Regions from separate parts of the Arthrobacter sp. 01L42 genome, predicted to be linked through region 3. Evidence: predicted binding sites of a transcription regulator. Region 3 holds the regulator's gene; each other region holds the start of a gene.
What was found. Region 3 encodes HrcA, which represses chaperone genes, less so after heat shock. Its sites were predicted from a motif close to TTNGCACTCGNNNNNNNCGAGTGCNAA; they were not measured.
Positions count from the first base shown of each region.

Region 1 (3,538 bases), on a different contig from region 3:
TCGACGATCGTGGTGTTGTCCTTGGTGACCGTGATGCGGCGTGCGGTGCCGAGCACCTCGAGGCCAACGGTGTCCAGGCTCAGGCCCAGCTCCGCGGAGACAACCTGCGCACCGGTGAGGGTCGCGATGTCCTGGAGCATGGCCTTGCGGCGGTCACCGAAGCCCGGCGCCTTGACGGCGACGACGTTCAGCGTGCCGCGGATGCGGTTGACGATCAGCGTGGACAGGGCCTCGCCCTCGACGTCTTCGGCGATGATGAAGAGCGGCTTGGAGCTCTGCAGCGCCTTTTCCAGCAGCGGCAGGAAATCCTGCACCGAGGAGATCTTGCCCTGGTTGATCAGGATCAGGGCGTCCTCGAGGACGGCCTCCTGGCGTTCCGCGTCAGTGACGAAGTACGGGGACAGGTAGCCCTTGTCGAACTGCATGCCCTCGGTCAGGACCAGCTCGGTCTGCGTGGTGGAGGACTCCTCGATGGTGATCACACCATCCTTGCCGACCTTGCCGAACGCCTCGGCCAGCAGCTCGCCGACCTCGTCGCTCTGGGCGGAGATTGCGGCAACGTTGGCAACCTGCGTGCCTTCAACCGGGCGCGCGTTCTCCAGCAGGCGGGCGGCGACGGCCTCGACCGAAACCTCGATGCCGCGCTTGATTTCGCCCGGTGCGGCGCCTGCCGCTACGTTGCGCAGGCCTTCCTTGACCAGGGCCTGGGCCAGGACGGTGGCGGTGGTGGTGCCGTCGCCGGCAACGTCGTTGGTCTTGGTGGCGACCTCCTTGGCAAGCTGCGCGCCAAGGTTCTCGTAGGGGTCATCCAGCTCGATTTCACGGGCGATGGTCACACCATCGTTGGTGATCGTGGGGGCGCCCCACTTCTTGTCCAGTACGACGTTGCGGCCGCGCGGGCCCAGTGTGACCTTGACGGTGTTGGCGAGCTTATCGATGCCGGCTTCAAGCGACCGGCGGGCAGCGTCGTTAAACGCAAGCTGCTTTGCCATGGTTTTGTCCTTTCAAGACAGAACCCCGCGCAACTGATCCATTCAATGCGAAAGGATCGGCTGCGCGGGGGTCCAAGAGAGTTACTTTACGACGATCGCCAGAACGTCGCGGGCGGAGAGCACGAGGTACTCGGTGCCGCCGGTCTTGACTTCGGTTCCACCGTACTTGGAGTAGATGACGACGTCGCCAACGGCAACGTCAACGGGAACGCGGTTGCCGTTGTCATCGAAGCGGCCGGGGCCTACTGCAACAACCTCGCCTTCCTGCGGCTTCTCCTGCGCGGAGTCCGGGATAACCAGGCCGGAAGCCGTGGTCTGCTCGGCTTCGAGCGGGCGGACAACAATACGATCCTCAAGAGGCTTAATAGAGACCGACACTCGGACCTCTCCTTTTCGTCAGCAAATTCGTGGACTATGAAGCGGTGATGCCAAGGCGCACAGACCGTCGTCGCGGTGCCGGCAGCGTGCCTGGCGGAACGCGCTTCATGTGTTAGCACCCTCCTAGGGAGAGTGCTAATGACGACTCTATGTAAATGGTTAGCACTCGGTCAAGGCGAGTGCCAGAAATTCGTTCCGGGTGAACATTTCCCCCTAGGGGACATGCCCATTTTTTGCTGCGGCCAGAGGACACTTGGGCATCATGCACTGTGCCCGTGCTGAGCGATGGACATGCCCAACGGGTCCGGGCTGCCGGGGAGGACATGTCCATCCGTGGCGCACGAGGCTGGGCATGTCCCGTGGCCCGTGGGCGTTGGCCGTTTGGCGGTGCGGTGCGCGCCCACCAGCGGCGTCTATTCGCGCGCCTACTCGATGGCTACTGGTCTGCGAGGTCGTCGAAGTCCACGTCCTCGCCGTCGTCTTCGTCCGTGTTCTGGCCTTCGTCATTCCGGTGCCGGAACGACAGCACGGCGCCGGCGGCGGCCAGCAGAATGCCGGCGACGAGGAAGATGATGCCGCCGAGCCGGGCCGCGGCATAGGTCTCGCGGATGGCCCGGGCCTCGTCCGTGGCGTCCTGGACGTTCTTGCCGCCGACGGAATACACGGTGGCGTTGAAGGAATCGAGGAAGAAGATGATCACCAAAAGTGCGACGGACACGACGGCGATCACCGCGCCGGCGATCAGCGCCGGTTTTGCGTAGCGGGCCAGTCCCTGCGGCCGCCGGCGCTCCTGCCTGGCGTCGTCGTCGCCGGCCGTGTCCTGCCCGGCCGTGTCCGCTGAGATGCTGTCGCCTGTGCCGCTGTCTTCCATGCCATCAAGCCTAGCCCCCGCCGTCCGGTCACAGCGCGCCCGCGGACCTCAACTACGCTGGATGCCATGACTGACGCACCGCAGGAACATATTGCCCCGATCCTCACCCCCGAGGGCTGGGAGCTGCTGGCGTCGTTGGGCCCGTACCGCGAGGACGAGGCCTTCCGCCTCACGGCGTCGCTGCGCAAGGCCGGCCACTCCCCCGAGCTGGTCTCGGCTGTGCTCACCCAGTCCCGGCTGCGGACCAAGGCCGAGGCGAAGTTCGGCGAATTCGCCCGGCAGATGATTTTCACGAAGGCCGGTCTGGAGCAGGCCACCCGGCTCACGGTGGCGGCACGGCACGCGCAGCGGTTCGCGGAGGCCGGGATCGGCCACGTCGCGGATCTCGGCTGCGGGCTCGGGGCGGACTCCATGGCCCTGGCCTCCCTGGACCTGGTGGTCACCGCCGTGGAAATGGACGAGGCCACGGCCGCCTGCGCCACGATGAACCTGATCCCGTTCCGCAACGCCACGGTGGTCCATTCCGATGCAACGTCGGTATCCCTCGAGGGGATCGACGGCGTCTGGCTCGACCCAGCCCGGCGCACGACGTCCACTTCGGGAACCAAGCGGATCTGGGATCCGGAGGATTTCTCCCCGCCGCTGTCCTTCGTGGAGTCACTCGCCGGCACCGGCCGCGCCGTCGGCGTGAAGATGGGCCCCGGCATGCCGCACGATTCCGTGCCGGCCGGCTGCGAGGCGCAGTGGGTCTCTGTGGGCGGGGACGTGACCGAGGTGGCCCTGTGGTTCAACGCAGTGCGGCGTCCGGGGGTGCGGCGCGCGGCCCTCGTGCTCGGCCCCCTTGGTTCCGCTGAGCTCACCAGCGGCGAGGACTTCGGCGCCGGCCCGGTGGCGCCCGTTGGGCCCGTGGAGGGGTACCTGTATGAGCCCGACGGCGCGGTGATCCGCGCCGGCCTGGTGGCCGACGTCGCGCTCCAGCTGGGCGGGCACCTCGTGGACGAGCACATCGCCTACATCTGCGCCCCGGAGCTGCATGACACCCCGTTCGCCAAGGCGTACAGGGTCCTGGAGGTGATGCCGTTCAACGTCAAGGCACTCAAGACGTGGGTCAAGGATCAAGGCATCGGGGTCCTGGACATCAAGAAGCGCGGTATGGCTGTCACGCCCGAAGAGCTGCGCAAGCAACTCCTGCCCGGCGGCAGCGCAAAGCACAAGGACAAGAAATCCGCCACCCTGGTCCTCACCAGGATCGGCGAGGACCGGGTGGCCGTCTCGGTGGAGCCGGTCTAGCCGCGCC
Region 1 covers NZ_JBFTSL010000010.1:32,572-36,109, reverse strand. Annotated here, with positions in the region: gene groL (chaperonin GroEL) at 1-992, opposite strand, end outside; gene groES (co-chaperone GroES) at 1,074-1,370, opposite strand; gene AC1DN2_RS10595 (hypothetical protein) at 1,807-2,241, opposite strand; gene AC1DN2_RS10590 (class I SAM-dependent methyltransferase) at 2,308-3,531, shown strand.
Region 1: a site for HrcA is predicted at 1,530-1,556, ahead of groES (co-chaperone GroES). Genes of this name have one in related genera too.

Region 2 (3,538 bases), on a different contig from region 3:
GCCCGGAACAGGTCCAGCACCGCCATCAGTTCGCCCTGGTTGTTCGTGCCGTGGGGCCACCCCCCGGCCCGCCAGCAGTCGTCATTCACGTACCAGGCCCAGCCGGCCGGGCCAGGATTTCCTAAGGCCGAACCGTCGGCCGCTGCTGTAATCGTCACTGACCTATCCTGCCAGAACCCGCCGACGCCCACCGACGCTCCCTTGGACAGGGGCCGCGCTTAACCGGCGACGGCGGCCCCACCCGAAGGTGGGACCGCCGTCGTCGAACAGCCGGTGATGGCTGGCGCGGGTGGTTAGAAACCGCCCATGCCGCCCATGCCGCCCATGTCGTCGCCGCCGCCCATCGGGGCGCCACCCTTCTCGGGCTTGTCGGCTACAACGGCCTCGGTGGTGAGGAACAGGCCGGCGATGGAAGCCGCGTTCTGCAGGGCAGAGCGGGTTACCTTGACCGGGTCGTTGATGCCGGCGGCCAGCAGGTCGACGTACTCGCCGGTGGCGGCGTTGAGGCCGTGGCCTGCGGGCAGGCCGCGGACCTTGTCCACAACGACGCCGGGCTCGAGGCCGGCGTTGAAGGCGATCTGCTTCAGCGGGGCGTCGATGGCAACGCGGACGATGTTCGCGCCCGTTGCTTCGTCACCGGAGAGCTGCAGGTTCGCGAATGCCTTGGCACCGGCCTGGATCAGGGCAACGCCACCGCCGGCGACGATGCCCTCTTCGACAGCAGCCTTGGCGTTGCGGACGGCGTCCTCAATGCGGTGCTTGCGTTCCTTGAGCTCGACCTCGGTTGCGGCGCCGGCCTTGATGACTGCAACGCCGCCGGCCAGCTTGGCCAGGCGCTCCTGCAGCTTCTCGCGGTCGTAGTCGGAATCGGAGTTCTCGATCTCGGCGCGGATCTGGGACACGCGGCCGGCGATCTGGTCGGCGTCGCCTGCACCCTCGACGATCGTGGTCTCGTCCTTGGTGACAACAACCTTGCGGGCCTTGCCAAGGAGTTCGAGTCCGGCGGTCTCAAGCTTGAGGCCGACTTCCTCGGAGATGACCTGGCCACCGGTGAGGATGGCGATGTCGGCCAGTTGCGCCTTGCGGCGGTCGCCGAAGCCCGGAGCCTTGACGGCGACGGACTTGAAGGTGCCGCGGATCTTGTTGACGATCAGGGTGGCCAGGGCCTCGCCCTCGATGTCTTCGGCAATGATCAGCAGCGGCTTGTTGGACTGCATGACCTTTTCCAGGACAGCAACCAGTTCCTTGACGTTGGAGATCTTGGAGTTGACGATCAGGATGTACGGATCCTCAAGGACCGTTTCCTGGCGCTCAGCGTCGGTGACGAAGTAGGCGGAGATGTAGCCCTTGTCGAAGCGCATGCCTTCGGTCAGCTCCAGCTCGAGGCCGAACGTGTTCGACTCCTCGACGGTGATGACGCCTTCCTTGCCGACCTTGTCGAGGGCTTCGGCGATCAGGGCGCCGATCTCGTTGTCGCCGGCGGAGATGGACGCGGTGGCGGCGATCTCTTCCTTGGTCTCGATTTCCTTGGCGGAGGCCAGGAGCTCGACGGTGACCGCGTCAACAGCCTTCTCGATGCCGCGCTTGAGGGACAGCGGGTCAGCGCCGGCCGCGACGTTGCGCAGGCCTTCCTTGACCAGGGCTTGTGCCAGCACGGTTGCCGTGGTGGTGCCGTCGCCTGCGACGTCATCCGTCTTCTTGGCAACTTCCTTGACCAGCTCGGCGCCGATCTTTTCGTAGGGATCGTCCAGCTCGATCTCCTTGGCGATGGAAACACCATCGTTGGTGATCGTGGGGGCGCCCCACTTCTTTTCGAGGACGACGTTGCGTCCCCGCGGGCCGAGGGTGACCTTGACGGCGTCGGCGAGGATGTTCAGGCCCCGCTCAAGACCGCGGCGTGCCTCTTCATCAAATGCAATGATCTTGGCCATAACGGCAGTAGTCCTTTCGGGACAGTCGTTAAGAATGAACCTTCGCTGTGGTGCCCGCGACGGACGATCCCAACCCCGCGGCCTCTGTATGCCGCCGGGTCCGGGATCTCACCCCAGCAAGGTGTTTCTTTAGCTCCTGGACCGGCTGCCTCACTTCGCGGCCGGGCGGACCGGGCGTCGTGTTAGCAGTCAGTGCGCTGGAGTGCTAAATCAATAATTAGCACTCCCCCGGGGAGAGTGCAAGCAGTGGCCGGCCGGAACCGGCCGCCACGCGGGCACAATACGCTACGAGCGATCAGCCGCCGCTGCTGCTCGCGGCTTCTGTGCCGTCCACCGTGGGCAGGTTGTCCTCGCCGTAGGTCGAAACCATGTAGTTCGCTTCGGTGATGTCGCCGTGGGCATCAAAGTTGATCCGTCCGGACTGGCCGTCGTAGTCCGGCCGCTGGCCTGCCCGGAGGACGCCGACGCAGTCTTTGTAGCTCGTGCATGACTCGCCGGGCGGCTGGCTGCCGCCGGCCCCGGTTCCGCCTGCTGCCGGGGTTCCGCCGGAGACCGCGACGAGGGACGCCGCGATGGAAGTGCCGGCGTCGTCCTCTGCGGCGGCGGCGGCGACGGCGGCCAGGACGACGGCGTCGTACGTCTCGGCGGCGAACACCATGTCCTTCAGCCCGGGATCAACGGCCACGAGGTCCGCCTGGAAGGCGGCGGAGGGAAACACGCCGGGCAGGATCCCGCGTGCACCCTCGAGCGCCCGGGCGCCCAGGCCAGAGCCGTACTTGCTGACTGCTCCGTCACTGAGGACCAGCTTCTTGCCGGCGAGGCCGGCGTTGTTCAGCTCGGCGATGGCGCCCTGTGCGCCGTCGCGCGAGACCAGGATGACGGCGTCGGGGTTGGCGGCCTTAGCGGCGGCGACAGCCTGCTGAGCCTGGCCGGGGGTGAACTCCGAGTCCGCCACGACCTCCAGTCCGGACTGTTTCGCCGCGCCGCCGACGGCGGCGGCGACGTCTTTGCCGTAGTCGCCTTCCTCATGCAGGACCGCCAGGGTCCTGGCGCCGCCGTCTTTGACCAGTTTGGCGAGGACGGATGCCTGGGCGATGTCGGCGGCCGAGGTGCGGAAATAGTAGCCGCCGCTCTTGTAGTTGCTGAGCGCGGCGGCGGTGTTGGCCGGGGAGATCACGGCTACCTTGGCGTTGGCGAGCACGTCGATGGCGGCCGGGGCACGGCTGGAATCGGTCGGGCCGATCACAACGTCGGCCTTGGCGGCAACCAGCGCTTTCGCCTGGGCGGCGGTGTCCGTGCTGATGGTTTCCGGCAGCAGCTCCACCGGTTTGCCTTTGTGCCCGCCGGCAGCGTTGATCTCCTTGACGGCAAGTTTGGCCGCCGCGAGCTCGGAGGCGTTGAGGAAGTTCTGCTTGCCCGTGTTGTCCAGGATCATGCCGATGCGCAGGATGCCGTCACCGCTGGCGTCGGCGCTGGCCACGCGGGCACTGCCCGCGGGGCCAAGGCAGCCCGTCAGGGCCAGGGCCGCTACTGTGCCCGCCGCCAGGGCGCGGCCCAGCGGCAAATGTCCTCCGCGGCGCCCGGCCGCGTTCCTTTGGGCGTTCGTG
Region 2 covers NZ_JBFTSL010000020.1:7,077-10,614, reverse strand. Annotated here, with positions in the region: gene AC1DN2_RS16950 (RNase H family protein) at 1-158, opposite strand, end outside; gene groL (chaperonin GroEL) at 294-1,931, opposite strand; gene AC1DN2_RS16940 (ABC transporter substrate-binding protein) at 2,227-3,495, opposite strand.
Region 2: a site for HrcA is predicted at 2,114-2,140, ahead of groL (chaperonin GroEL). Genes of this name have one in related genera too.

Region 3 (3,538 bases):
GAAGAGGTTGCCCACCACCGGGATGAAGACCAGCAGATTGGCCAGCACCGCGGCCAGGGTCGGCGGCAGCGTGAAATTGAGGGCTTCCTTGGATTCCTGTGCCGTGAACGGGCCGCGGTCCTTGAAGATGAGGTAGATCAGCAGCGACGGCACGCAGCCCAGGATGCCGCCGAAGTGCGCGAGCGTGGCCCACTGGCGGTCCTCGCTGGCCGTCAGCGGCAGCGCGTTTGCCGGAACGCCATGGTACGGGGGCTGGCCATGGCCAGCCTGATTGCCCGTGTGTTCGCGTGCGTTATCTGCCACGGTGTAGCCCTTCGGATTGCGGTGATGCGTTGCTGCCTGGGTTGTGCCTGAAATAGCCGGGACCGCGCTGGAAGCGCGGCCGCCGTTTCAAGAATACTTGCTCGGGCAAGGAAATGGAGATCAGGGGCGGCCGCCGCGGCGGACTAGGGCACGGTGAGGAAGTCAATGACCTCTTCCACGCGGCCAAGCAGCGACGCCTCCAGATCAGCGTAGCTGCGGACAGCCCCCAGGAGTTTCTGCCAGCCGAGGCCGATGTCCTCCTTCGTGGAGTGGGGCCACCCGAAAGCCATCAGGATCCCGGTCTTCCAGTCCGTGCCGCGGGGGATCACGGGCCACTGCTCGATCCCCAGGACCGAGGGCCGGATGGCCTGCCACACGTCCACGTAGGGGTGCCCCACAATCAGGACGTTGCCTGCGGCGCCCGGTGAGGCCATGACGGCGTCGGCGATCCGCGACTCCTTGGAGTCGGCCACCAAGTGGTCTACGAGCACGCCGAGGCGCCGGCCAGGGCCCGGGCGGAAGTCCGCCACGGCGGCCGCGAGGTCGTCAATGCCGTGCAGGGGCTCGACGACGATGCCCTCCACCCGGAGGTCATCGCCCCAGACCTTCTCCACCAGCTCGGCGTCGTGCTTTCCTTCCACCCAGATGCGGCTGGCCTTGGCCACCTGTGCGCGCTGCCCGGCCACCCGCACCGAGCCCGACGCCGTGCGGCCGGCACCGGCGGCCGGTGCCGTCTTTTTCGGGGCCGGCGGCATCAGGCGGATGGGCTGGCCGTCCAAGAGGAAGCCGAAGCCGAGGCGGAAGGACCGCGACTTGCCCCGCCGGTCCTCCAGCGCCACCACGTGCATGCCGCCGGACTTCTCCACCCGGGTTACGGCGCCCACCCAGCCGGACTGGACCTCCTCGAGGACCATCCCGCGTTCCACCGGGACTTCCGGCAACTGGGTCTTGGCGGGGGCGGACAGGTCCTGGGGTCCCCAGTTCTGGTACGACATCTCTTCACGCTTACTTTGCACTCGGAATGTACGGCGGTCGGTGGAACTCTCCGGGGGCCGGAACCGGACCGCGACGGCGCGGCAACGGCAGCATCTGCCACGGTCTCGGCGCCGGCGTGACGGGAATCGCGTTCCCGCGGGCCACGCCTGGAGCGAATCCAATGCTAACAACGCGGCGACTCATATTAGACTGGTTAGCACTTAGGCATGTCGAGTGCTAACCCTTGTCCTGTGGCGGGCCGTCCGTGCACCACTGGTGGACCCGGACCGGACGCGGGGGTGGCACCGGCTGCGGGACAGTCGATTGGAGGTGGAGCGTGAGCGAACCGCGCAAACTCGAAGTGCTGCGCGCCATCGTGGAGGACTACGTCCATTCGCGTGAGCCCGTTGGTTCCAAAGCGCTCGTTGAACGGCACCATCTCGGCGTCTCGAGCGCCACGATCCGAAATGACATGGCGGCGCTGGAAGACGAGGGCCTGATCACGGCACCGCACACGAGTGCAGGCCGGATCCCCACTGACAAGGGCTACCGGTTGTTCGTCGACCAGATCTCAGCGGTGAAGCCGTTGTCCCAGGCCGAGCGCCGGGCCATCCAGGCGCTGCTGGAAGGATCCGAGGACCTCGACGACATCCTTGACCGGACCGTGAGGCTCCTCTCGCACCTGACCAACCAGGTCGCCGTCGTGCAGTATCCGCTGCTCAGCCGCGCCCGGGTGCGGCACATTGAGTTCGTGCTGCTGGCGCCCAGGAAAGTGCTGGCTGTTCTGATCGCTGACACGGGCAAGGTGGAGCAGCGCGTGATCGACGTCGGGCAGGACATTCCCGACGACGCGCTGTCGGAATTGCGGAGCAGTTTTCTGGCCAGCCTCTCCGGTACGCCGCTGAGCCTGATGCCGCAGCTGCTGCCCGCCGTCGTTGCCGGTGGCCCGCCCGCGCGGCGCGGAGCAGCCCAGGCGCTGGCCCGCGGTCTTGAGGCCCTGGCCACGAGCAGCCGTGAAGAGCGCATGGTCATGGCCGGCACCGCCAACCTGGCCCGCTCCAATGTGGACTTCCCGCTCAGCATCGGCCCCGTGCTGGAGGCCCTCGAGGAACAGGTGGTCATGCTCCGCCTGCTCAGCGAAATGGCCGAAGACCCGCGCGGCGTGACCGTCAGCATCGGCCGGGAAAACCCCTACGACGGTCTCGCCGAGGCCTCGGTCGTGGCCACCGCCTACGGGCCGGACGCCACGGCCAAGGTCGGAGTGCTTGGGCCCACCCGGATGGACTATCCCACCACCATGGCCGCCGTCCGAGCGGTGGCCCGCTACCTTTCGAGGATCCTGGGGCCCTGACAGGCCCGGGACCGAAAACGACTTCTTGCCCCACAGGCAGTGCCCCACAGGCAGTACAACAAGGAAGAGATACACACTTTGAGCAGCCACTACGACGTTCTTGGAGTCTCCCGCGACGCATCGGGGGAGGAGATCAAGAAGGCCTACCGGAAACTGGCCCGGACCCTGCACCCGGACGTGAACCCCGGGGAGGACGCCTCGGACAGGTTCAAGGCCGTCACGCACGCCTACGAGGTCCTCTCCGATCCGCAGAAGCGCCGGGTCTATGACACCACCGGCAACGAGAACGGCACCGACAACGGGTTCGGCGGCGGCAGCTACTCGGGCCAGGGCTTCGCCTTCCAGGACATCTTCGAGACCTTCTTCGGCGCCGGTGGCGGCCAGGGCGGCCCGGCGTCCCGGGTCCGCCGCGGCCAGGACGCGCTGATCAGCGTCCGGATCGACCTCCGCGATGCGGTGTTCGGCGTGAACAAAAAGCTCGAGGTCGACACGGCCGTCATCTGCCCCACCTGCGAGGGATCCTGCTGCCGGGAGGGCACCCACCCGGTCCGCTGCGACATCTGTGGCGGCAGCGGTCAGGTCCAGCGCGCCGTGCGGTCCATCCTGGGCCAGGTCATGACGTCCGCCCCCTGCGGGTCTTGCGAGGGCTTCGGCACCGTCATCAAGGACCCGTGCAACGAATGCAGCGGCCAGGGCCGGATCCGCAGCCGCCGCTCGCTGACCGTCAAGGTCCCGGCCGGCGTGGCCACCGGCACCCGCATCCAGCTGTCCGGCCAGGGCGAGGCCGGCCCTGCCGGCGGCCCCGCCGGGGACCTGTACGTGGAGATCAGGGTCAACAACGACGCCACTTACGTGCGCGAGGGCGATGACCTGCACGCGAGCCTCAACATTCCCATGACGGCGGCCGCC
Region 3 covers NZ_JBFTSL010000003.1:136,042-139,579, reverse strand. Annotated here, with positions in the region: gene AC1DN2_RS03825 (DUF4870 domain-containing protein) at 1-303, opposite strand, end outside; gene AC1DN2_RS03820 (DUF3097 domain-containing protein) at 447-1,298, opposite strand; gene hrcA (heat-inducible transcriptional repressor HrcA) at 1,616-2,629, shown strand; gene dnaJ (molecular chaperone DnaJ) at 2,708-3,538, shown strand, end outside.

Region 4 (3,538 bases), on a different contig from region 3:
GCCGCCTCAGCCACGGCGCCGTGGACTTCTACGAGCTCCTGGACCGTGAGATCGCGGGCAACACGGATCTTGGCAGCCCCGCCTCCCGGGCTGCGGCCAGCGAGCAGGCGCTCGGCGCCGATCCGCTCGTGGCCGACCTGGGTGACCGGCTCCGGGCCCGCGGGGCACGGGTGTGGCACCAGTACGACGGCGTCCTGAACATGGTGGCGGCCGCCGATCCGATGACCACGATCGGCCAGGACGATGCGGAGATTCCCCGTCCGGTGGCGATCGAGTCGGATGGCACCAGCCACTACCGGCGGATGAGCGTCCGCGAACGGAGCAGGCTCAGGCCGCAGCTCCTGGAGCGGCTTGGCTGGCGGTACATGCCCCTATGGACCATAGAGGTCTTCACCGACCCCTCGGCCTGCGCCGACCGGATTGGCGGCTACCTCGGGTTGGAGAAGCCCGCCGTGTCCAGCCGGCTGCGGACATCGCACGGGTTCTTCGACGACGGCATCGAACACCTGGCGATCGACGAGGCGCGGGCCGCCGAGTACCACGTGGCGGCCGAACCCTCGGGACAGGTGTTCCGCGGCCACGAAACTGCCGGCCAAGAATTCCGCCGGCAGGCACCAGCATCAGCAATGACAGGCAATACAGGCAGTAAGGAGGCCGGCGGCATGAGTGCGGACGGCATCACTAGCAACATCGGCAAGACCGGCAAGACCGGCAAGACCGGCAACACGAACGACACCGGCAACACGAACGACGCCGGCGCCACCGGCGCCCGCGAAGCCCGCGAAGCCGGCGCGGCGGGCGCCTCGGCCGACACCGCGGGGCCGAAGCCCGGTGAGTCGACGGGGGCCGCGGCCGACACCGCAGGGTCGAAGGCCGGCGAATCGACCGGGGAATCGACCGGCGACGGGCCGGACCAGGAGCCAGCGAAGGAGACATCCCGCCGTTCGGAGGCACAGGCCACCGTTCCGGAGGGTGTGCTGCCGAACAAAGCGGCGGAAGACGACCCCCGGCGCTGGGGTGACCAGCCTGATAATTACGATCACGACGCCTGGCTCCAGGAACAGAAGCCGCCGCACTGGGGCTGACGGGCCGCGCCCGCAGCCCAGAGCCTGCGGGCGCGGCCCGCGTCGGAGCCTACGGCCCGGGCCACTGGCCCGGCGGAAACGCCCTGCTGGCTGGACGGCTAGCCCGGCGGTGACGCCACAAGCACGAAAAACAATTTGCCCTGGGTAGACGCGCCCGCCAGCCTACGGGCCTGGTCGGCCGTCGCTGCCACCACCACCAGCCCGTCAGTCTCCGCAGTGGCGGGCCAGGAGCCGGCTTTGCCGCCCTGCGTCGACGTCCAGAGCACTGGTACGGCTTCGGCCAGGATTTGGCTTTCGCCGGCTGCCGGGGCTGCCCGCAGGAATAAGGCCGGGTGGCACGCTGATCCTACTGAGATCGCCGGGTTCCAGGGACTTTCCAGCGGGCAGATCGGCCGCGGCGGCGAAGGCTGCGACAGTGTCAGTGGGCGTTGGAGCCAGTTGCTGAACTGTCAGTCCGGCGGGGATGCAGAACAGGAGGGCCGCGATAAGCCGCCGGTTCCGGTTCAGCCAGCCGCGCAGGCGGCGCCACGACGGACGGCCGCGGGGCGGACGCCGGCGGGGTTTCACGGGACCGATCCGGCTCCGGAACGGAAGGCCTGCGGCGGAAAACGTGGCGGCAGGAAGGCTCGTTGGACGGATACCGGTACGGGACCAGCGGCCGGGGCCAGCTTCAGGCATTGCGGCGCGGAAAGGCCTGAACAAAGGCGTGGAAGACGGCACAGGCGCCGCCGGGGCAGCCGTCTTGAACGAAGGCGGGGAAACCGCGGTGAGGAAAAGTTCCATGCCGCCACGCTACGGATCTGCGCAGAGCGGCGGCAGCTGCGGAACGTCCTATGTGGACAACGGCAACAGCGGCAACGGCAACAGCGGACAGGGATTCAGGCAGTGCCGAGAATCAGCCGGCCGTAGCCCAGCCGGCGGCCGGTGCCAACCCGGCAGGTGCCTTAGCTGGCCGCTGCGGCGGGCGCGGGGGTGGCCGCGGGAGTTGCAGGAGCCGGGGAAACCGTGCTGCCCTTGGCGTCGCGCGAATCGGTCCGGTAGAAGCCGGAGCCCTTGAACACTACGCCGACGCTGTTGAACTTCTTGCGCAGCGTGCCCTGGCACTCGGGGCAGGACGTCAAGGAGCTGTCGCTGAACGACTGCACGATCTCGAAGGCGTGGCTGCAGTCCTTGCAGGCGTATGCATACGTGGGCACTGGAAATCCTCCTCAGGGGCAAACGAGCAGGTCCCGTGCTGCGGAGTCCGGATCACCGCCGATATGTCTATCGACCTGTTCCGTCCTTAGCAGTCTCAGGGCCTGAGTGCCAATTCTATCACCTTGGCGGGAACCCGGATCAGGCAGGCCGGGATCGGCCGAGCCGGACGATCCCGCCCGGGGTCAGCGCCGTGTCGACTTTCCGGTCGAACGACTCCGCGGGGATGCTGCCTGCGGGCAGCACCTCCGTGTCATAGACGACGGCGGCAGTCGGCAACGCGACAGCGTCGGCCGCAGCGTCGGCCGCCCCGGCGTCCGCCCCGCCGGACGCGGAGGACATGGCAGCCAGGGCGGCAAGGAACTTGTCGTAGTAGCCGCCGCCTTGCCCGATTCGGTTGCCCGAGAAATCCACCGCGGTGGCCGGCAGGAAGATTGCGGTGGCGTCCCGCATGACTTCGGTACCGTGGCGCTCTCCGACAGGCTCCTGGATGGGCGCGTAGCGGCTGCGGACAAACCCGGACTGGGGAGTCCAATACACCCAGCTGAGCTCGATGTCGGGTTCGCAAACGGGCAGCAGCACCCGGTGCCCGGCCTCGACCAAGGCAGTCAGCAGTGGCAGCGTGGGCGGTTCGGCGCCCACCCCGAGGTACGCCGCGAAGGTGCCCTGGCGGCCGCGGGCAAGCCCGGAGGCCCACGCGAGCCCGTGCCTGGCGATGCCCGCCGCGGCGGTGTCTTGTGCGGCCAGCGGGAGTGCGGAACGCGCCGCCCTGTGGCTGGAGCGAATTTCCTCTTTTGACGCCATCTTGGCCCGTCCTCTGCCTCTTGCGGCCGCGCTGCGCCGGGGGGCCCGGCAGGCGGTTCGCATAATGATTACGCAATGATTGGTCCCTCCGTTAGATTAGTCGTGTGAATACACCCATCGCTTCCGTCCGCAAGGCCGTTATCCCCGCCGCGGGCCTTGGTACCAGGTTTCTCCCGGCCACAAAGGCCATGCCCAAGGAAATGCTGCCTGTCGTTGACAAGCCGGCCATCCAGTACGTCGTCGAGGAGGCCGTGAATGTCGGCCTGAACGACATCCTGATGATCACTGGCCGCAACAAGCGGGCGTTGGAGGACCACTTCGACCGCGTCCCCGCGCTGGAGTCCACCCTGAAGGCGAAGGGTGATACTGCGAAGCTCGAATCCATCCAGGCCGCCAGCAACCTCGGTGACATCCACTACGTCCGCCAGGGCGATCCCATGGGCCTCGGCCACGCG
Region 4 covers NZ_JBFTSL010000010.1:57,441-60,978, forward strand. Annotated here, with positions in the region: gene AC1DN2_RS10670 (AAA family ATPase) at 1-1,085, shown strand, start outside; gene AC1DN2_RS10675 (FmdB family zinc ribbon protein) at 2,030-2,281, opposite strand; gene AC1DN2_RS10680 (5-formyltetrahydrofolate cyclo-ligase) at 2,421-3,083, opposite strand; gene galU (UTP--glucose-1-phosphate uridylyltransferase GalU) at 3,188-3,538, shown strand, end outside.
Region 4: a site for HrcA is predicted at 2,368-2,394, ahead of AC1DN2_RS10675 (FmdB family zinc ribbon protein). Genes of this name have one in related genera too.